Regions from separate parts of the Metabacillus sp. KJ11-3 genome, predicted to be linked through region 4. Evidence: riboswitches for the same ligand, from Rfam matches in the RefSeq annotation. Region 4 holds a riboswitch; each other region holds the start of a gene.
What was found. A riboswitch is a leader RNA that binds a small molecule or an ion and turns the genes downstream of it on or off. The one in region 4 is predicted to bind cobalamin.
Positions count from the first base shown of each region.

Region 1 (5,365 bases), 1.7 Mb from region 4:
GAGCATTAATGATTGTTGGTATAGGAGCATCTGCTTCAATATGGTTATCTTCTAAATCGAATAGAGTGAAGCTGGAAAACTTACTAAGAGACTGGAAACGGATGATAAGACCTTCTTCTTATGTAAAAAATAAAAGTCTCCCAATTGAAAAGGGAGGAAATCCACATCCTTATGATCTGGAAGACAATAAAATGGTCAGCGAAGGTGCTATGTATTCAGTAAATTTCTATAATGAAAAATTACAGTAGAAAACATGATTCCTTATTACCAAGCCTTTCTTTTCTATCAAAATAAAAAATAAATAGTTTGCGATAGTTTAATGAAGCGGCGGTAACTAAGTACCCCGCTCATTTCTTTGTTTTAAGAAGTAGTGTGTAAAAAATGATAATCATCTTGGTGAGGTGGAAAAATGGCTTTATTTTTTCTAGTAATTTACTTCATCGTCATTGCAACTGTCATTGAAATTCATGTCATTTTATTTCGGTTAACAGATCTTAAGCTCGAAGTTTCAAGATTCCAAGTCATATCACTTATGACAGGTACAGGCTTTACAACAGGTGAATCAGAACTTATTTTAGGCCATCCTATCCGAAGAAAGTTGGCTATCTTTCTTATTTCGTTTGGTGCTGTCTCACTTGCTGTGATTATATCGTCTATTAGCAATTTCCTCTCTAATAGTATTAAAACAAAAGAAGTTCTTTATATCGCAGGTGGAGCAATCCTCATCCTTGGTTTGGTAAAACTGCCCTACATTCAGAATTTATTATCTAAGCTTTTTGCTAATAAACTGAAAAGAAATATTGAAATAGCTGATTTACCGATACGGGATGTATTTTTAACCGAGGAAGAAGATGATCTCCTCAACCTCCACATTTATAAGGAATCATCTCTCTTTTCTAAAACAATGAGCCAAGTGATAAAAGAGCATGAGCAGTTGGAATTTGTTGTTTTGTTTATCAAAAGAGGTGAAATAAAGATTAGAAAGAAGATTTATGATACAAAAATTCATGAAGGCGATCAAATTCTACTATTTGGGAAAAAGGAAATCATTAATGATAAATTCAAAGAGGATGTAAAAATCATGGAAGAGAAACGTAAAAAGCAGAATCATACTCCAATAGAAGAGCATTCGGTAAAGCACGAAAAAAGCCCTTAATAAGCTTTGCAGTTTGTAGACAAAGTAAAATTTGCTAGCCTTTCAGACTGATTGCTAACGCTTGCGTATCAAAGCACGAAGCCTTGTGAGGAGCGGAGTTACCGGTGTTGGTAATGAGCACCGTAGCAAGGTGAGTAACGAAGAAAGCGAGCGTTTGTCAACAGTCTGAAAAAGCCCTTAATGGGCTTTGGGGGGTTAAGTTTATACTAAATACTGTTCCATACTCGCTCAAGATTTAATGGAACATAGACTTTATCTCCATGAATCTCTCTATGGATAATACACTCTTCCATATCTTGACTTTCACCACGACCGACTATATTTTTACGTTTGGCTCTTGTGTTTTTTCCTAATAGATTATCTAAGCTTACTTTACTAGATTTCATTTTCCATTCTCCCTTTCTTAAAAATTAGTAGTAGTTTTCTTTATGGAGCTTTTACCCATATATATAAATGATGAAACAACAATTTTGACTTTTTTTAGAACTAGATTCAGCTTAATAATTTTTAAGAGAAGCTTTTATTTTGTATTTGCTACATGTTCCTGTTATCTTTGTTCTTGTATTATTACTATAATTGTCCAAATCTACGAATCTTTGTTAACTGCGAAAAATTATATTGCTTATTTTACCCAACTGCTTTATGATGGAACTATACTAAAGATCAACTATATATTGATTTTTATTTCTATCAAAAAACTATATATTGTATACATACAAGAAATAGGCGCTATTTAGCTTAATTGGGAATCTGGTGAAAATCCAGAACTGTCCCCGCAACTGTAAATGTGACGAATTGAGAAAACCACTGTACCTCATGTATGGGAAGGACTCATAGTAGGAAGAGCATAAGTCAGGAGACCTACCTATACCTTGTGAAAGTTTCAATTTCTTCGGGGACTGAGAAGATGAAACGATAGTAACCTCTTGAGCTATTCAACTTCCTAAGAACTTGCTCTCTTTCTGTCGTTTTATCTCCTTATCCCTGCCAATAAACGACAAGACGGAGGAATATTCATGAGCAAGACAACCTTATCCCCAATGATCAATGGACAAGAAGCCTTTGATTTTACAAAACTAACTGCATTTATTAAAAATATCCATCAACATTTTCCAACATTAAATATTGACGAATATCTGAACAGAATTGAAAATACGATTCTGCAAAGAGATTCCTATACATCTGAACAATTAACAAATCTGCTTATTTTAGAAGGGCTATCAAATATCCATGAACTAGAACCTGAGTGGACCTATTTTTGTTCACATATTTATTTAGCCAAGCTATATAAAGAAGCTGCTCAAAACCGCGGATATAATAAAAAACAAAAATACGGTAATTTTTACGAACTACTTACAACACTTGTATCAAAAGGACTTTACAGCACAAGTCTAGTAGAAAATTATACGAAGAATGAGATTGATCAAATTGGTTCCTTTTTAAACCCTGACAATGATTACCTATTTACATATATTGGACTTCGCACATTAGCTGACCGCTATTTAACAAAGGATTTCTCAAAACAGGTGTACGAATTGCCACAAGAACGATTTTTAGTGATCGCAATGACGTTAATGGCCCGCGAAAATAAAGAAAATCGTCTTGCGCTTATTAAGCAAGCATACTGGGCTATGAGTAATCTTTATATGACAGTTGCCACACCAACTCTTTCAAATGCAGGAAAGCCTATTGGACAGCTTTCAAGCTGTTTTATTGATACGATTGATGACAGTCTTCAAGGAATTTTTGACAGCAACACAGACATTGCCAATCTATCAAAATCCGGTGGCGGTGTTGGAGCTTATCTTGGTAAAATTCGTAGTCGTGGAAGTGATATCCGCGGATTCAAAGGTGTTTCTTCCGGCATTATTCCATGGATGAAGCAATTGAACAATACAGCTGTCAGTGTTGATCAGCTGGGACAACGTAAAGGAGCGATCGCTGTCTATCTTGATGTATGGCATAAAGATATCTTCTCCTTCCTTGATGCCAAGCTCAATAACGGTGATGAAAGAATGCGGACACATGATATCTTTACAGGCGTCTGTATCCCAGACCTTTTCATGGAACAGGTTGAAGCACGCGCTGACTGGTATTTATTTGATCCACATGAAGTCCGTACTGTTATGGGCTTTAGCATTGAAGATTTTTACGACGAACAAAAAGGAAATGGAAGCTTCAGAGAGCGTTATTGGGCATGTGTTCAAAATGAACAGCTTTCAAAGGAAAAGGTCCCTGCTATTGAGATTATGAAACGAATTATGATCAGTCAATTAGAAGCAGGAACACCATATATGTTCTATCGGGATGAGGTAAACCGTAAAAACGCAAACTCTCATCAAGGAATGATCTATTGCAGTAATCTTTGCACGGAAATTACGCAAAACCAAAGTCCAACAACTGTGGAAGAGCAATATACGGAAGATGGAAAAATCATCACAATCAAAACACCGGGTGATTTTGTCGTATGTAACCTTTCATCTATAAATCTTGCGAAAGCTGTAACTGATGATGTGTTGGAAAAACTGATTCCTATCCAAGTAAGAATGTTGGACAATGTGATCGATTTAAATACAATTCCTGTTCTTCAAGCAAGATTAACAAATGAAAAATACCGAGCAATTGGATTAGGAACCTTTGGTTGGCACCACCTATTAGCTCTAAAGCAGCTTAAATGGGAGCATGAAGAAGCGATTCAATTTGCTGATGAATTATACGAAAAGATCTCTTTCTTAACGATTTCAGCAAGCATGGAACTTGCGAAGGAAAAAGGTACCTACTCTGTGTTTAAAGGCTCCGATTGGGAAACAGGTGCTTATTTTGACAAACGTGGGTATCAAACAAAAGAAAGTAGCTTTGATTGGGGCGCACTAAAAAGGAAAGTGGCAAATTACGGAGTAAGAAATGGATATTTAATGGCCGTTGCACCTAATGCTTCGACCTCTATTATTGCAGGAAGTACAGCAAGTATTGATCCAATCTTCCAAAAGGTTTATTCAGAAGAAAAGAAAGACTATAAAATTCCGGTAACTGTTCCGGATCTTAATTCAACAACAACTTGGTATTATAAATCTGCTTATTTTATTGATCAGCATTGGAGCATTAAACAAAATGCAGCACGACAACGACATATCGATCAATCAATCTCGTTCAATCTTTACGTACAAAATACAATTAAAGCCAAGGATCTGCTTGACCTTCATCTATCAGCATGGAGAGAAAGATTGAAAACTACTTATTATTTACGATCTACTTCCAGTACGATTGAAGAATGTGATTCTTGCGCTAGTTAATTTCTTTAGGTAAATATTTTTTAGGAAAGCTCTTTTCAAAAATGTTTTATATAAGTTCTTTATAAGAAAAGGTTGATTGGAGCGGAAGGTTCGAGACTCCTGTGGGAGCTGTGGGACAGGTGAGACCCCGGAGGCGCTTTGCGCTGTGGAGGCTCACCGCCCACCCCACGGAAAGCGAGTATCCTGGAGCTCCAATCAACTATCTCAATACTTATTACAAAGACAACAAGGTTTGCGAATAAGACCTTAAGTCACTCTCACTATTCCCTAATTGTTAAAAAGGAGTCTTCATATGGAACTAACGAAACGAAAAATCATGGATGCGGCTGCACCAAACCGCTCAACAGGTATTATAAATGGTGAAAGCTCAAACGTATTAAACTGGGATGATGTTTCATTTCCTTGGGCATATCCCCGCTATAAAAAAATGCTGGCAAATTTTTGGACACCCTTTGAAATCAATATGGCTCAAGATATTAAGCAATATCCCGATTTAACCGAGGATGAAAAAGAAGCCTTTCTGAAGATTATCGGTTTGCTGGCACTATTAGATAGCATCCAAACCGACTATGCCGGTAAGGTTTCTGATTATATAACAGATTCAAGTATCAATGCGTTAATGATCATGCTTGCACAGCAGGAAGTCATTCATAACCATTCCTACTCCTATGTACTATCAAGCCTGGTACCTAAGCATGTACAGGATGAGGTGTTTGAATACTGGAGAAGTGAACCGATTTTAAGAAAGCGAAATGAGTTTGTTACAAATGGATACGAAGCATTTGCTGAACAACCCAATGTTGAGAACCTACTAAAGTCGATCGTATATGATGTGATATTAGAGGGCCTTTTCTTTTACTCCGGATTTGCATTCTTCTACAATTTGGCCCGCAATCAAAAAATGGTGGCAACAAGT
Region 1 is NZ_CM147865.1:3,808,869-3,814,233, forward strand. Features, by position in the region: gene AC0L8O_RS18960 (hypothetical protein) at 1-248, shown strand, start outside; gene AC0L8O_RS18965 (hypothetical protein) at 410-1,156, shown strand; gene AC0L8O_RS18970 (hypothetical protein) at 1,363-1,542, opposite strand; cobalamin riboswitch at 1,864-2,039, shown strand; gene AC0L8O_RS18975 (ribonucleoside-diphosphate reductase subunit alpha) at 2,197-4,449, shown strand; gene AC0L8O_RS18980 (ribonucleotide-diphosphate reductase subunit beta) at 4,742-5,365, shown strand, end outside.
Region 1: it holds a riboswitch for cobalamin, as region 4 does, so the genes downstream of both, AC0L8O_RS18975 (ribonucleoside-diphosphate reductase subunit alpha) here and AC0L8O_RS10670 (ABC transporter substrate-binding protein) in region 4, are expected to answer to the same signal.

Region 2 (5,365 bases), 270 kb from region 4:
GTTAAAAGAAACAGAGATACCTGTAATTGAAATTACACATTATGTTGGTGTAAATAGTCGTCAATACTTTAGTATGTTATTTAAAAAATATACAGGTCAAACTCCAAATGAATACAGAAAATTAGTAAAAAAGTCTATTCACAAAGTGAATCACTGAATTTGGGATGACCATTGGTCATCCTATTTTTATATTATAAAAGTTAGGATTTTTGACATGAAAACCTTTGAGAAAGTTACAATATTGGAAACGTATTCAATCCTTTGTTGTTAAAATAATCATAACAAAAGGAAAAGGAGTGCTTTCTTTATATGTCATTTAAAATTTCTTTTATCGGCGCAGGAAGTATAGGGTTTACTAGAGGACTTTTACGTGATTTGTTATCTGTATCTGAATTTCAAGATATTGAAGTATCTTTTACAGATATTAATCCTTCAAACCTTCAAATGGTAACAGAACTGTGTCAACGCGATATTGATGAAAATGGATTTGATATAAAGATTCATGCTACAACTAATCGCAAGGAAGCTTTAAGAGGCGCAAGATATATTTTTTCGGTTGTAAGGATCGGTGGACTTGAGGCCTTTGGACTGGATATTGATATCCCACTTAAGTATGGGATCGATCAGTGTGTTGGTGATACATTGTGTGCTGGTGGGATTATGTATGGTCAACGCGGAATTGCAGAAATGTTGGAGATTTGTAAGGATATTAAAGAAGTAGCAGAGAAGAATTGTATTCTTTTAAACTATGCAAATCCAATGGCTATGATTACTTGGGCTTGTAATGTATATGGCGGTGTGAAAACAATTGGACTTTGTCATGGAGTACAAGGCGGGCATAGGCAAATTGCAGAAGTGTTAGGCTATAAAAAAGAAGAAATCGACATTATTTGTGCAGGGATCAATCATCAAACATGGTACATTAGTGTGAAACATAAGGGAGAAGATGTAACAGGAAATCTTTTAGAAGCATTTGAGGAACATCCTGAGTTTCGTAAAACAGAAAAAGTCAGAATTGATATGTTAAGGAGATTTGGCTATTACTCCACAGAATCAAATGGGCATTTAAGTGAATATGTCCCATGGTATCGAAAACGCACGGATGAGATTAAGGAATGGATAGATTTAGGCTCATGGATAAATGGTGAAACAGGTGGTTATTTGCGTGTGTGCACAGAGGGAAGGAATTGGTTTGAGACAGATTTCCCAAATTGGATGAAGGAACCATCTCTTACATATAAACCCGAGAACCGCAGTGAGGAACATGGTTCGTATATTATTGAGGGACTTGAAACAGGAAGAGTATATCGAGGACATTTTAATGTAGTGAATAATGGGGTGATCACAAATCTTCCTGATGATGCCATAATTGAAGCTCCCGGATATGTGGATCGTAATGGGGTCAATATGCCACATGTAGGTGACCTTCCGCTTGGCTGTGCTGCTGTATGTAATGTGAGTATTTCTGTTCAACGATTAGCAGTGGAAGCAGCTGTTAAGGGAGATGACTTTCTACTGCGTCAAGCGATGATGATGGACCCATTAGTAGGAGCGGTATGTAATCCGAAAGAAATATGGCAAATGACAGATGAACTATTAGTTGCACAGGAAAAATGGTTACCACAATATTCAAAAGCAATTTCAGAGGCAAAATATCGTCTTGAAACAGAACAACTTATCCCAACGAAAAATTATAAAGGTGCTGCTCGATTAAAAACTAAAACAGTCGAAGAAATGGCGGAAAATAAAGAAGAAGCAACGAAAAATGCAAGTGCTGCAGATAAGGCAAAAGAACGGCAATCATCTGTTGGGGAATTATGACTTCAAGAAATTAAACGAAAAGTAAAAGTGCTCATGACTCTATTATTTACTTGAAAAATTAATTTGAATTGGTGAAATAATGAAAAACTTTTTGACAGCTTTACCTTTCTCGTGCTAATATGCTATTAAATTCAAAATATCATTAATTATCAAAATACTCTTATTCAGAGTGGCGGAGGGACTGGCCCGATGAAGCCCGGCAACCATTCAACTTTCATTCGTTGAAAAGGTGCTAATTCCTGCAAAGTGTATGGCTTTGACAAATAAGAGGGGATTTCATTGAAATGAAGACCTCTCTATTTTAAATAGAGAGGTCATTTAGATACTGGAAGAAGAAATCGTCTGAAAAATTACATATCAAATGTAACAGGTGCTGTGAAATCTATCACAGCTTAAAAGGGAAGTTCGGTGAAAATCCGGCACGGTCCCGCCACTGTAATGGGGAGCAACTTATTATTAACCACTATTTCATATGAAATGGGAAGGGATAAGAAGCCATGAACCTAAGTCAGGAGACCTGCCTGTTATATGCGCTTGTACCTACGGATGTATAGGGAGGAGTGAGGAATACGTGTTGAGAAATCCGGAATGTCTCAACTCTAGTTAGCTATGCGTATGAATCTCTCTTTTCTAATTTGAAAAGGGAGATTTTTTGTTTGGGGCAAAAATAGAAATGATAGGAGTGCATGAATACAATGAGTCAAATACAAAGCTCGAACTTAGGATATCCTCGTATTGGTGAAAAACGTGAATGGAAAAAGGTGCTTGAACAATACTGGGCAGGGAATCTTGATAAAGACACATTTTTAAACCGAATGGAAGAGATCCGCCTACAACATCTAAAAAAACAAAAAGAGCAAGGCATTGATTTAATACCGATAGGAGATTTCAGCTTTTATGATCATGTTCTTGATACAGCTGTAATGTTTGGTCTTGTTCCCGAGCGATTTGATTACACGACTGGCGCAGTTTCTTTAGAAACATATTTTGATATGGCAAGGGGTAATAAAGGTGCAGTTGCTTGTGAAATGACAAAATGGTTTAACACAAATTATCACTATATTGTTCCAGAGTTAAATAATGCTGAACCTAAACTTGTGGAAAACCGTCCACTTGCATTTTATAAAGAAGCAAAACAAAAGTTAAATATTGAAGGAAAACCAGTCATTTTAGGTCCAGTGACTTTTGTAAAGCTATCTAAAGGATACAAAAAGTCTGAGTTTCGCGATTTAGTAGAGAGATTTGTCCCGCTTTATGCTGAAATCCTGCAGCAATTACAAACAGAAGGTGTCCAGTTGGTTCAAATGGATGAACCAATAGTAGCGACAAATATTACTTATGAAGAGGTTGAACTGCTCCGTGAAGTCTATCAGCAGTTACATGAAGCAGCACCAAATGTTCACGTAATTTTACAAACGTATTTTGATCATATTGAATATTTTAAAGAAATTTGTTCATTACCAGTACATGGTATAGGACTTGATTTTGTCCACGATAGCGGCCATCACCTTAAAGCTTTAAAAAGCTTTGGTTTTCCTAGTGATAAAGTGTTAGCAGCTGGTGTAGTCAATGGCCGTAACATTTGGCGTTGTAATCTCGAAGAGCAACTTTCACTTTTGACAGAAATATCAGAGTTTGTTTCAAACGACCGTTTAATCGTCCAACCATCATCAAGTTTGTTACATGTACCAGTAACGGTCAAAAGTGAAGAAGTAATTGATGTGGTTCTCAAAAATGCCCTATCCTTTGCTGATGAGAAAATAAATGAAGTTATTGTCTTAACTAAAGCGCTGAATAATGGCATTGAATCTGTACAAGTACAACTGAAAGAGTGTACTGCATCTATTCAATCTTTAAACCATTCTTCATTTAGAAACAATTCGGATGTACAAGATGCGATAAAAAACATTCATGTATATGATGTAGGTCGGAGAGCGGATTTTTTGATACGCCAAGAATTACAGGCTAAAACCTTTGAGTTACCAATGCTTCCTACGACAACGATCGGAAGCTTTCCCCAAACAAAAGAAGTAAGAAATCAACGTTTAAAATGGCGTAAAGGCGAGTTAACCGATGCGGAATATGAGGAATATATAAAAGCAGAAATTAAAAAATGGATAGATATTCAAGAGGAATTAGGTCTGGACGTTTTTGTTCATGGAGAATTCGAACGTACAGATATGGTTGAATATTTTGGAGAAAAACTACTAGGATTCCAATTTACAAAGTTTGGATGGGTTCAATCATATGGATCACGATGTGTGAAACCGCCACTTATCTATGGTGATGTTGATTTGAAGGAATCGATGACGGTAAAGGAAACGGTATTCGCTCAATCACTAACAGCAAAACCTGTTAAAGGAATGCTGACTGGCCCGATAACTATATTAAATTGGTCATTTGTTCGTGATGATATTTCCCGTTTCGATGTGGCAAATCAAATTGCTCTGGCACTGAGAAAAGAGGTTGATAGCCTTGAGAAAAACGGAATCCGAATGATTCAAGTTGATGAACCGGCAATTAGAGAAGGTTTACCTTTAAAACGTGAAAATTGGGATCGTTACCTTAATGAAGCAGTATATGCATTTAAGCTTGCAACAACATCAGTTCAAGATGAGACCCAAATTCATACACATATGTGTTATTCAGATTTTAAAAATATTATTACAACCATTGATGAACTTGATGCAGATGTTATTTCTATTGAAACTTCAAGAAGTCACGGAGAATTAATCCAAGCTTTTGAAGAAACGACATATAATAAAGGGATTGGACTGGGTGTATATGATATTCATAGTCCACGTGTTCCAAAAGTTGAGGAGCTTTTAAGAAATATTGATCGGGCACTTCAAGTGTTGGATCCAAAATTGTTCTGGATCAATCCTGATTGTGGATTAAAGACACGCGGAAAAGAAGAAACGGTTGCAGCGTTAAAAGTAATGGTAGAAGCAGCCAAGTACACGAGAGAAAAGCTGCTTGTAAACAATAGTTAATAAATAACGTAAACAATGCGGGATCTCATTAGGTCCCGTGTTTTTTATGACCATTGACTACTTTATGAAAAAGAGTTCACAAAAAATAAAAGAATTATAGTGAAGTCTCTGTTGAATACAAACCGAATAGTGTAAAATAGGTATGTAAATTACTCATTTTGAGGCTTGTTTAAATTTCCTGTTGATTTCCGTTTCATTTAATAATGATAAAAATCAATACTTATCAATAACATGGCCACAAATTATAAGTCCAACTGGAGGTTTTCACTTTACCATGCCTAGTCGTTATGCAGATTCTAATTTAAAACTATTTTCGCTTAACTCTGATCCCAAGTTAGCGAAGAAGATTGCCGAAATTCTTGGGATTGAATTAGGGAAGAGTTCTGTTACTCGTTTTAGTGATGGAGAAATTCAAATTAACATTGAGGAAAGTATTCGTGGAGATGAGGTGTACATCATCCAATCGATTAGCAATCCTGTAAATGAACATTTAATGGAATTATTAATTATGGTAGATGCTTTAAAGCGTGCATCTGCAAAAACAATCAATT
Region 2 is NZ_CM147865.1:2,370,116-2,375,480, reverse strand. Features, by position in the region: gene AC0L8O_RS12090 (helix-turn-helix domain-containing protein) at 1-157, shown strand, start outside; gene melA (alpha-galactosidase) at 310-1,821, shown strand; SAM riboswitch class I at 1,979-2,091, shown strand; cobalamin riboswitch at 2,173-2,360, shown strand; gene metE (5-methyltetrahydropteroyltriglutamate--homocysteine S-methyltransferase) at 2,517-4,814, shown strand; gene AC0L8O_RS12075 (ribose-phosphate diphosphokinase) at 5,089-5,365, shown strand, end outside.
Region 2: it holds a riboswitch for cobalamin, as region 4 does, so the genes downstream of both, metE (5-methyltetrahydropteroyltriglutamate--homocysteine S-methyltransferase) here and AC0L8O_RS10670 (ABC transporter substrate-binding protein) in region 4, are expected to answer to the same signal.

Region 3 (5,365 bases), 380 kb from region 4:
AATTTATAAAATATAAAGTATTGGAGTGAGAAAATGACAAGAAAAAATAAAATAGCTAGGATGAAACTTAACGGATGTTGTCCATCAAAAACCAAACCTCCGTGCCCTCCTACCTGTCCACCAGGCCCTCGAGGCCCTCAAGGAGAACAAGGACCACAAGGAATTCCAGGATCACAAGGACCTCAAGGAGAACAAGGACCTCAAGGAAAACAAGGACCTCAAGGAGAACAAGGACCTCAAGGAGAACAAGGACCTCAAGGAAAACAAGGACCTCAAGGAGAACAAGGACCTCAAGGAGAACAAGGACCTCAAGGTATACCAGGACCCGGATGTATAGAACCTCCTCCAGTAGCCACTCAAATTGTGTATGTAAATAAAGCTGGTAACGATGCAACAGCTGATGGTAGTGAATGTGATCCATTCTTGACCGTTACTGCAGCCATGGCATTTATCACAGATGCTTCTCCAACTAAACGATATGCTATCTCCATAGGACCCGGTACTTATACCGAACCATTAATTCATCTCAAGGCAAATGTACAATTGGTTGGAACTAATCATTTATTAACTCGATTAGCCATCCCTTTTGATATTGATGATCCATCATGGGATGGCAATCTTAATGTCGATAATCGTTCAGGTTTTGCAGACCTATCATTATTGACAGGACCCCTTAATTTTGACTTTTCAACAAATGCCATTACACCTTCCACTGGTAGATTATTCTTTGTTAGCGTTAATATTAGTCCGACGCCAGTCTTTACAGGAAATAGTACTTTTCTTAGTCAAATAAATATCCGTGACTCTCAATTATTCGGAGGGTATACACAGAATGGAGCCAATGTAACAATGTTCGCTTCCTATGTTGGAGGAGTACCTTTACCTTTACCACAACCAGTCATCACTATAAATTCTATTGTACCGTATGATACTCAAGTGCATCTTATCGGGGGAGGTACGGATGGTGATGTAGTCGTTAATGTGACAAACGGAACCGTTCCTATCGATCCTTTCGATCTCCTTAGCTTCGCTATTAAAGGTAGTTTAACTGTTAACGGAGTAAACACTGTTGCTACGAGAATTAGGGCAACTGTAGATTCTATACCTGTACGTAGTAGAGTAACTTTAACAGGAAATACCAGAATTGAATATTTGGATGATGCTGCTGGTTTAGGTTACACGCCAACTAATACAGGAGATTGGTTAGATCCTGACCCAACGACAGTACAAGAAGCCTTAGATAGAATGGCAGCTATTATAGCTGCAAATCATGGTCCTATACCGTAATAAGTACAAACTGATTGTAACAGTAGAAAATTATTTAAGGACTTTACTTTGAGTCACCCATTCCTCAAAGTAAAGTCCTTTCTTTATTTTATGAAAATCTACCATTATTTACTCAACAAATAACTTTCTTCCAGATCCTTTGCTATTCATATCGTTGATGAGGTGAATGAAAACCTGCTAAACTTCAGCCTAATGAGAATGAAATAGTAAACGATGTACAAAGGAATATTGTTTTTTGAAAGGTTGTCCCTTGATTAAGACTGTTTAAAAAAAGTAGATAAACTAAAACCATTTAAGGGGTATCTCTTTTAGACTAATTTGTAAAACTTAGGAAAGAATAGGAGCTGTATATATAGCTTGAAAAAAGGTGGAATCACTTTTGATAGATAACAAAAAAATCTCTCCACTTCAATTCGGATTATAAGTGGTTGTTTTTACGATAGGCAGCTCTATTCTCCTTACCCCTTTAGGACTAGCAAGTATAGCATCACTATTCGGAATAGGGATATCAATGATTATCGTTATTTTATTTAGTGTTTTAGCTAGACATTATCCGGGCTACAATTTTGTTGAATACTGTGAAATAATATTGGGGAAATGGCTAGGAAAAATAATTGCTGTTTCATTTGTGTATTTTTCTTTTGTTGGCGCATCGAGTTTATTATTTGATATGGGGTGTATTAGCTTGTAATGGGTTTTTATTACTTTCTCTCATTATCTTAGAAAAGAAAAAGAGAAATTTCTTAAAGAAAAGAATCCATGAAGATGAAACTATATCATAACAGATTAGATTGTTTTTAATAAAGAAGCTTATTATAGATAAAATGTATCCAAAGAAAAGGTAATCGGTTGATTTTGCAGAATACTTTTTCGTAAGTACCAGTAAATTTCCCGATATGTGTGTTCATATTTGACATTTAACCAGAAGTTAGTAGAAGAAATTAAGGGTGTTTCTATTATATTATTTGTCTCAGATATATTAATAAAAATGGGAAATATCGTTTGTTCCTTTTATGAATTGAAGGATAGAGTTTAAGAGTGTAAGGTTAAATTTAAGTTGTAACCCTCTAAATATTATTATCAATTAACATAAGTCTTAATTTTTTGCCATTATTTCATTATTGTATGGTATTATGTAAAAAACTTCATAATTATTAATATAGGTGCTATACCTTTCTCAAAGATAGATAGCTTAAAAGGGAAGTTTGGTGAAAATCCGACACGGTTCCCGCCACTGTAATTTTTGAGCAACTTGCATAATGTCACTGCTTTTTATGAGAAAAGCGGGAAGGCGCAAGTTGTGTAGAAGATAAGTCAGGAGACCTGCCTATATGAACATCACTGATAAACCTACGGGAAAATAGGGAGGTGGCTAGTTTTGCTTATCATATTTTGTGGATTTTTAGACACTACCTGTGTATTTTTCTAAGGCATTTCTGACCTCTTAAGTCAGGAGTGCTTTTTATTTTGAATTATTTAACACGGGTGCACAGAAGTAAAAAAGCCTGTTGTAACAATTGTTTTTAGGAGGAGAAGAAATGAAGAAAAGGTACAAAAGCTTGGCTACATGGTTTTTTATGGCATTATTCCTTATTGCATTAGTAGGTTGCTCAGCTAACGAGGAAGAACAAGTAGCTAATGACAGCAAAGAAGTGGGTGAAAAGACTGCTACCTTAGCCTTTACTTGGAGTCCATCAAGTTTAGATCCACATAGTGAAGATAGCTGGGAGGTAATGCGATCAGGAACTGCAGAAACCTTAATTAAATTAAATGAAGAATTAGTACCTATACCATGGTTGGTAAAATCATGGGAGCAAGTAGATGATCGTACTTGGTTGTTCCGTCTGCAAGAAAATGTAACATTTCATAACGGAAAAGTAATGGATGCAACGGCTGTAAAGAATTCTTTACAACGTGCCATTGAAAATAATCAAGGAACAAATGATTTATTAAAAATTAAATCTATGGAAGTTGTTTCAGAAACAGAGTTAAAAATTGAAACAACAGAAATTAATGCTGCACTAATCTCAAACTTAGCAGCGCCAGGCACGATTGTCGTGGATGTGGATTCTCTAGATAAAGAGGATAGCTATCCGGCGTTTACTGGTGTATATATGATAAAACAATTTAACCAAGACGAATCTCTAATTGTACATCGTTATGAAGACTATTGGGGTGAAAAAGCAAAACTAGCTGAAGTAACGATTAAGTTTATTGCTGACGGTAATACGAGATTAATGGCTTTACAATCTGGAGATGTAGATGGTGCAACCGATATTTCAGTTGACAACATTGAAGTTTTAGAAAAAAATGATGAATTTGAGGTTTTAACAGCTAAATCATTACGTACACATTTGATGATGTACAATTTGGAATCTCCCATATTTAAGCAATTAGCTATTCGAAAAGCTGTCGATTCATTAATTCCACGCCAAGAAATTGTGGAATCTGTTATGAAAGGTCAAGGAACTGTAGCAGTTGGTCCATTCTCACCAGTTTTACCATTTGGACAATTAAATGAAACACAGGAAGATGTTTCTGTTGAACAGTTAATGCACCAAGATGGTTGGACAAAAGGCAAAGATGGTTTGTGGGAAAAAAACGGGAAAGTATTTGAAGCCACCCTCTTATCATTCCCACAACGTCCTGAGCTAACTGTTATGGCAGAGGTTATTCAAAGCAAATTACTTGAACAAGGGATGAAAGTAACTATTCGCCAAGTAGAGAATATTGATGAAACACTGAATAATGAAGAATGGGATTTAGCCATGTATAGTATGCTTACTGCTCATACAGGTAGTCCAAATTTTTTCTTAGAGGTTTTCTATAAATCGAATAGTTCATCAAACAAAAACCATTTTGCTTCACAGACAGTTGATGAAATGATCAATGAATTACATCAAACAACTGATTCAGAAAAAATGAATTCTTTAGCAATCCAAATTCAAGAGGAAATTGGAAAGGAAGTACCTCATTCATATATTGTATATCCAAATACTGTATTTGCAGTGAACAATAAATTGAAAGGCTTTGAGGCATTTTCAATCGAGTATTACTATAATAATGCCAATGTTGACAAAGAGTAATCATACATTATGCAAAAATTCGTACTACAACATACTCTTCAATTATTTCTTGTTATTTTTTTTGTATCGACGCTAACATTTTTATTGGTTAGAATTTCGCCTGGAGATCCGGCAACGATTATGTTAAAAGCCAATGATGTTCCTGTTTCTGATGAAGCTATTTATGCACTAAAGAGTGAACTAGGCTTAACAAATTCTATTGGCGTTCAATATATTGAATGGTTACAGCAAATATTTACTGGGCAATGGGGCGAGTCATATGTTTCAGAAAGGCCGGTCATAAGTGAGTTGTTTGCGAGGTTACCAGCTACGTTAGAGCTAGCATTTGCAGGGCTTGGCGTTATGTTATTAGTGACTTTGATTTTAGGAATCTCTACGGCTGTTTATGAAAATGGAGTAGTGGATAAAATAGGGCGTGTATTAGCACTCTTAGGTTCAGCGATACCTACATTTTGGTTAGGATTCTTATTTATGTATCTTTTCTCAGTTCACTTTGGATGGTTACCATCAATGGGAAGAAATAATTGGGAAAATTTAATTTTACCAGCGACAACATTAGGTTTCAGCCTTGGGACAGTATATGCGCGAGTTTTGCGCATGCAAATGCTGGAGATGTTGCAGCAACCATTTGTTAAGGCATCTAGAGCAAGAGGAATATCGAAAAATAGGATTTTAGTATTTCAAGTATTCAAGCATGCTTTATTACCAATTGTAACGATGGTTGGTACAAGCTTTGCATATATGCTAGGCGGAAGTATCATTGTAGAAACAATTTTTTCATGGCCAGGTTTAGGTCGATATGTCATAGAATCTATTAATATGCGAGATTATCCTGTCATTCAAGGTTATGTTGTTTTTGCAGCTATTTTATTTGTATCCATTCATATGCTAGTAGATTGTATCTATTTACTCATTGATCCACGTTTAAAAGTTCGATAGGAGGAGGCAGATAATGTTGAAGAGATTCAAGCAAGTAAATATTGGTTTGCTTG
Region 3 is NZ_CM147865.1:1,715,066-1,720,430, forward strand. Features, by position in the region: gene AC0L8O_RS09060 (exosporium leader peptide) at 34-1,287, shown strand; gene AC0L8O_RS09065 (GerAB/ArcD/ProY family transporter) at 1,712-1,978, shown strand; cobalamin riboswitch at 2,432-2,632, shown strand; gene AC0L8O_RS09070 (ABC transporter substrate-binding protein) at 2,826-4,373, shown strand; gene nikB (nickel ABC transporter permease) at 4,383-5,312, shown strand; gene AC0L8O_RS09080 (ABC transporter permease) at 5,326-5,365, shown strand, end outside.
Region 3: it holds a riboswitch for cobalamin, as region 4 does, so the genes downstream of both, AC0L8O_RS09070 (ABC transporter substrate-binding protein) here and AC0L8O_RS10670 (ABC transporter substrate-binding protein) in region 4, are expected to answer to the same signal.

Region 4 (5,365 bases):
GCCCTTCACACACATTCAATTGATGTGATTCGTTATTTTGGAGGAGATATTAAACGTGTTCAAGCATTCATGACAAAAGCACCCGGGAGAAAAGTATGGTCTACAGCTTCAATTAATTTAGAATTTGAATCTGGTGCAGTTGGGCATTTAACGGGTAGTTATGATATGGATAACAACCATCCGATAGAAACTTGTGAAGTTGCCGGCAATAAGGGGAGGTTTTTTATTGATAATGTATATGAAAACTTAACGTTTTATCCGCATAAAAGCAGTGAATTAAAGGTGTTTCGCAATTCAGTTCTAACGGGAATGAATGGTTTTAATGAAACTTTTAAAAATAGAATAAATACGTTTATTAGTGAGATAAAACAATCTACTCCGCCGGAAAAAATCACCGGCTCTGGTCATGAGGCATTAGCAGCACAGGAAGTAATAGAAGCAGCTATTCGCTCACAATTGGAAAATGGTGCAGTTATTGAAATTGGAAAATGAATATGTAGTAAAAAAACACCATTTTCATTTCGGTAATTGACTAAAAAAAGAGATTGTTTAATACTTATTGTAAGCGTTTACTAATATATGAAAGAGAACGTTTACTTACTAGATAAACATCCATGTTATTTTATCTAGAGGAGGCACATATATGTCAGCAACTACATATCAAAGTAGTGAATATATGAAAACAGAAGAATTTCCATTTTGGATTCAGAGATTTCATCATGATTCTACAAACATACCTCCTGCGCATTCACATGAGTTCATTGAACTTGTATTTGTAGTTAAAGGCAATGCAAGACATATATTTGAAGAACAATCCTACATGATCAAAACAAATGATGTTTTCATCATTAATCCCGGTGAAGTTCATACGTTTAATATTGATAAAGGCGAATCATTAGAAATTATTAATTGCTTATTTCTTCCTAATTTAATTCAAGACTCCTGGTTAAAAGAACTAGGTGTTTCTCAATCAATGGATTATTTTTATATTCATCCTTTCTTAGATAATAACGAGCGTTTCCATCATCTCTTAAATTTAGATGTCAATACCTCATCAAGATTTTTACATTTATTAGAAGGGATGATGTTTGAATACAACAGGGAAAATTCATGCTACTCCACTTTAATACGTTTACAGCTAGTAGAATTGTTAATCATTTTGTCCCGTCAATATAATGATAGAAAATCAAGATGTATGCAACCTCTCTCAAAGCAAGATGATGTAAACATTTTGATTCAAAGAATATGTGGATATTTAACGAGAAACTTTGATCAGAAAATCTCCATCCAGACCCTCTGTCACTTATTTAATATCAGTCCACGTCATCTAAACCGCCTATTTAAACAAGAAACAGGACAGACCATAATCGAGATGGTACACAATATCAGAATTGAAAAAGCAAAACAATATTTGATAGAAACCGATGAAAAAGTGATTAATGTTGCGATAAGAGTCGGGTATGAAGACCCTGCGTTTTTTAGCCGCTTATTTCGAAGAATAGTTGGCTGTTCTCCCGGTAAATTTAAAGCAAGTAGCTACATTACAAGTATTAAAGTTTGATGCTCACTTATATGAAAAGAACCGATAGATTTATATTAAATAGTTATCTATAATATGTTTTAGGAATTTAATCATTTCCTCTTCTATTTTTAACCATGTATCATTCATCAACAAATCCATTTTACAAACGACTAAGTCTATATTATACTCTCTAATAGAAAACAAAAAAATAAATACTGAACAAATAGGTTTCTTACCATATGTAAGACTAAGAGGGAAGTTTGGTGTAAATCCAACACGGTCCCGCCACTGTAAGCGAAGAGTAAGGTTATGTAAGAACCACTGTGTGTAAAGCATGGGAAGGAATAACCGGCATTCAAATTCGTAAGTCAGGAGACCTGCCTATTATGTTTTTTAAGCTTCCTCGAGGAAAGGAATGTTTAAAGTGCTCTTTAGTCAGTCTCTTGCTGCTTTATTGCTATTATTTTTATAGTAGATTGGATGTTTATACATATCTTGAACAAGAGAAATACCATTTAGATGCCTTTATTCAACGCTTTCTATAGAGAATAGCGTTTTTTTGTGTTCAAAAAAGAAAGGGAGAATGAACAAATGAATACGTTTATGAAAAAGTGGGGTTTATTAAGTGTTGTTCTTTTGTTAAGCATGTTCATGATCGTGGGGTGCGGATCTCAAGAGGATACCACACAAGGTGAGCAGAATACTAAGAATGATTCGACTCAACAAGAAGAGAATAATACTGAGAGTGCACAGGCGTTTCCAGTCACGATAACGGATGATGCAGGTAAGGAAGTAACCATCGAATCTGAGCCTGAATCAATCGTTTCTATCCAAGCGAGTAATACTGAAATTCTTTTCGCTCTTGGACTAGGTGATAAAGTGATAGGTGTTTCTGATTATGATAACTACCCTCCAGAAGCATTAGAGATAGAAAAAGTAGGTGCTCAGGATATCAATGTTGAAATGGTACTATCCCTTCAACCTGATATTGCGTTAGTAACCGATTATCATAATGAAACACACCCTGATATTTTAAAGCAACTTGAAGAAGCAGGAATTAAAGTGGTTGTTGTTGGTGATACCTCTTCATTTGATGAAGTATATAAAAATATCCAAATGATTGGACAAGCAACAGGGACTGAAGAAAAAGCTAACGAAATTGTAACTGATATGGAAGACCGTCTTGCTGCTATAAAAGAAAAAGCTGCAGCTGAAATTACAGAGAAAAAGAAAGTATGGGTAGAAGTTTCTCCATCACCGGATATCTTTACAACAGGTAAAAACACATTTATGAATGAAATGCTGGAATCAATCCAAGCAGTTAATGCCGCAGAAGACCAAGAAGGCTGGGTGAAATTAACGGAGGAAGAAATTGTTAAACTAAACCCTGATGTGATTATTACAACGTATGGCTATTATATAGACAATCCAAGTGAACAGGTATTAGCACGTAAAGGGTGGACAGAAGTACCAGCAATTAAAAATAAACAGGTATTTGATGTTGATAACGATACAGTAACAAGACCAGGTCCGCGTTTAATTGAAGGAGTCGAGACACTTGCGAAGCTTATTTATCCTGAAGTGTTTGAAAAGTAAAATTACGTGGCTGTATATTCTAAGCGGAGGGTTTGTACTTAGTACAGCCCTCCTTGGTTTATTTATTAGCAGTGTCCAAGTGCCGATTCCCACTATTTTACATATCATTTCTGACAATGCATTCGGTTTTGGGTGGCTGGGAGAAATTCCAAAAAATGAAGAGATGATCATATGGAATATTCGTTTGCCAAGAGTACTGCTGGGGTTTTGTGTTGGGGCATCTTTATCATTAGCAGGAGCCGCCTTTCAAGGACTGTTACGAAATCCATTGGCAGATCCTTATACAATCGGGGTGTCGTCAGGAGCATCACTTGGTGCGGTGTTTGTTATCTTTTTTCAATTTTCGATAATCGGCTTAGGAAGCTTTACACTTCCTGTTGTGGCAATCATAAGTGGCTTTATTACTCTTTTCCTCGTTTTTGGCCTTGTGAAATTAAGCAGTCGAAACCTGGCAATTGAAACGATTATTCTGGCCGGAATTATCGTAAGTGCATTTATTGGCGCCATTGTCTCACTAATTATCTCATTAAGTGACCGTGATTCAATGACACAAATTATTTATTGGCTGTACGGTAGTGTTGGGATGAGAAGCTGGACACATGTAACATTAATTATTCCGTTTATGGCGCTCGGGACCTTCATTTTATTTGCAAATCATCGGGAGTTAAATGCATTGGCACTAGGTGAGGAAGCAGCAGACCATATAGGTGTTGATGTGAGAAAAAGAAAAATCTTTATTCTAATTGGTGCTTCCCTATTAACAGGTGCAGCTGTTGCGGTCTCAGGCTCGATAGGTTTTGTCGGACTTGTTATTCCACATCTTATTCGCTTAATAACGGGACCGAATCATCGCCATGTTCTACCATTGTCAATGCTTGTAGGTGGAGCATTTCTCATTTTGGCAGACTTAGTATGCCGAACCATTATCGCTCCCAAGGAAATGCCGATTGGTGTGATCACAGCTTTAATTGGTGCACCGGTTTTTGCACTTTTATTAATTAGAGAACGTATTGGGCGGAGGAGATCGTAAATGATAAGAATTCAGAACTTAGTTGGCGGTTATTCACATCCGCCCATTATAAACGGTATTGATGCAGATATCAAAAAAGGTGAGTTTTTCACCCTCCTTGGTCCAAACGGAAGTGGAAAAACGACCATTTTCAAGCTTATTACAGGTCAACTACCGATTATAGGTGGAGATGTGTATTTATCAAACCAATCGATTACAAGTCTATCCAAGCTTGATAAAGCGAAAAAAATGGCTGTACTCACCCAGGAAGCAAATGTATCATTTGATTATACGGTTGAAGAAATTATCGCACTCGGTCGATACCCGCATCAAAAGGGTTTTCTCAAACAACTTACAAAACACGATATCGCCTTAATGGATCATGTCATGGATATGACAAGTATTACCCAATTCAAAAAAACTCCATTTCGCATGATAAGCGGTGGGGAAAAGCAAAGAGTTTTATTGGCGAAGGCTTTAGTGCAGGAACCTGAAATTTTACTTCTAGATGAGCCTACCAACCATTTAGATATTAAGCATACTTTTCAAATGCTCGATTTATTAAAAGAACAACAGCAATCAATGGGATTAACCATTTTTGCCATTTTACATGATTTAAATGTGGCATCACTTTATTCTGATCGCATCGCCCTGCTGCATCATGGGCAGTTTCTAGAAGTTGGGGATGTAGAAACGTTAAGAAAAGTGAATCAGCTGAAAAAAGTGTATGAGGTGGATGTACTTTCTCAATCACATCCAACAATTCCAAAGCCACAGTTGTTATTGACTCCAAACCATCGTATATCTCCACAACCTTATAATTTTAAAGAATCTTATGCGATTAAACAAACGAAGGAATTTATCCATGTTCAGTTCAACCATCCGTTAAAATCAATATCTAATGGTGTAATTGGCGATGGAATTCAGTGGCTCACTCATTTTTGTAATTTTCATGTGAAGAAAAATTATCATTGTGATGAGCCGCCTAAAGATGTACAGACCAGGATGAAAAAAATGAACATCCCATTTGAACAAGCACTTGGGATGATGACAGCTGTTATTTTGGAGGATGTTGTCATAATAGAAGAGGAAGTAAATGGAATCCAGCTGCTTGCTATTGTGACTGCAGGTGTTGGAAATGCAGTTGATATCACAAAACAACCAATTACAGAACCAGTTCAAACGATTGGAACAATCAATACTATGCTCTTTATTGATGCACATTTTACAGATGGAGC
Region 4 is NZ_CM147865.1:2,095,798-2,101,162, forward strand. Features, by position in the region: gene AC0L8O_RS10660 (Gfo/Idh/MocA family protein) at 1-492, shown strand, start outside; gene AC0L8O_RS10665 (AraC family transcriptional regulator) at 644-1,561, shown strand; cobalamin riboswitch at 1,731-1,921, shown strand; gene AC0L8O_RS10670 (ABC transporter substrate-binding protein) at 2,126-3,118, shown strand; gene AC0L8O_RS10675 (FecCD family ABC transporter permease) at 3,081-4,148, shown strand; gene AC0L8O_RS10680 (adenosylcobinamide amidohydrolase) at 4,149-5,365, shown strand, end outside.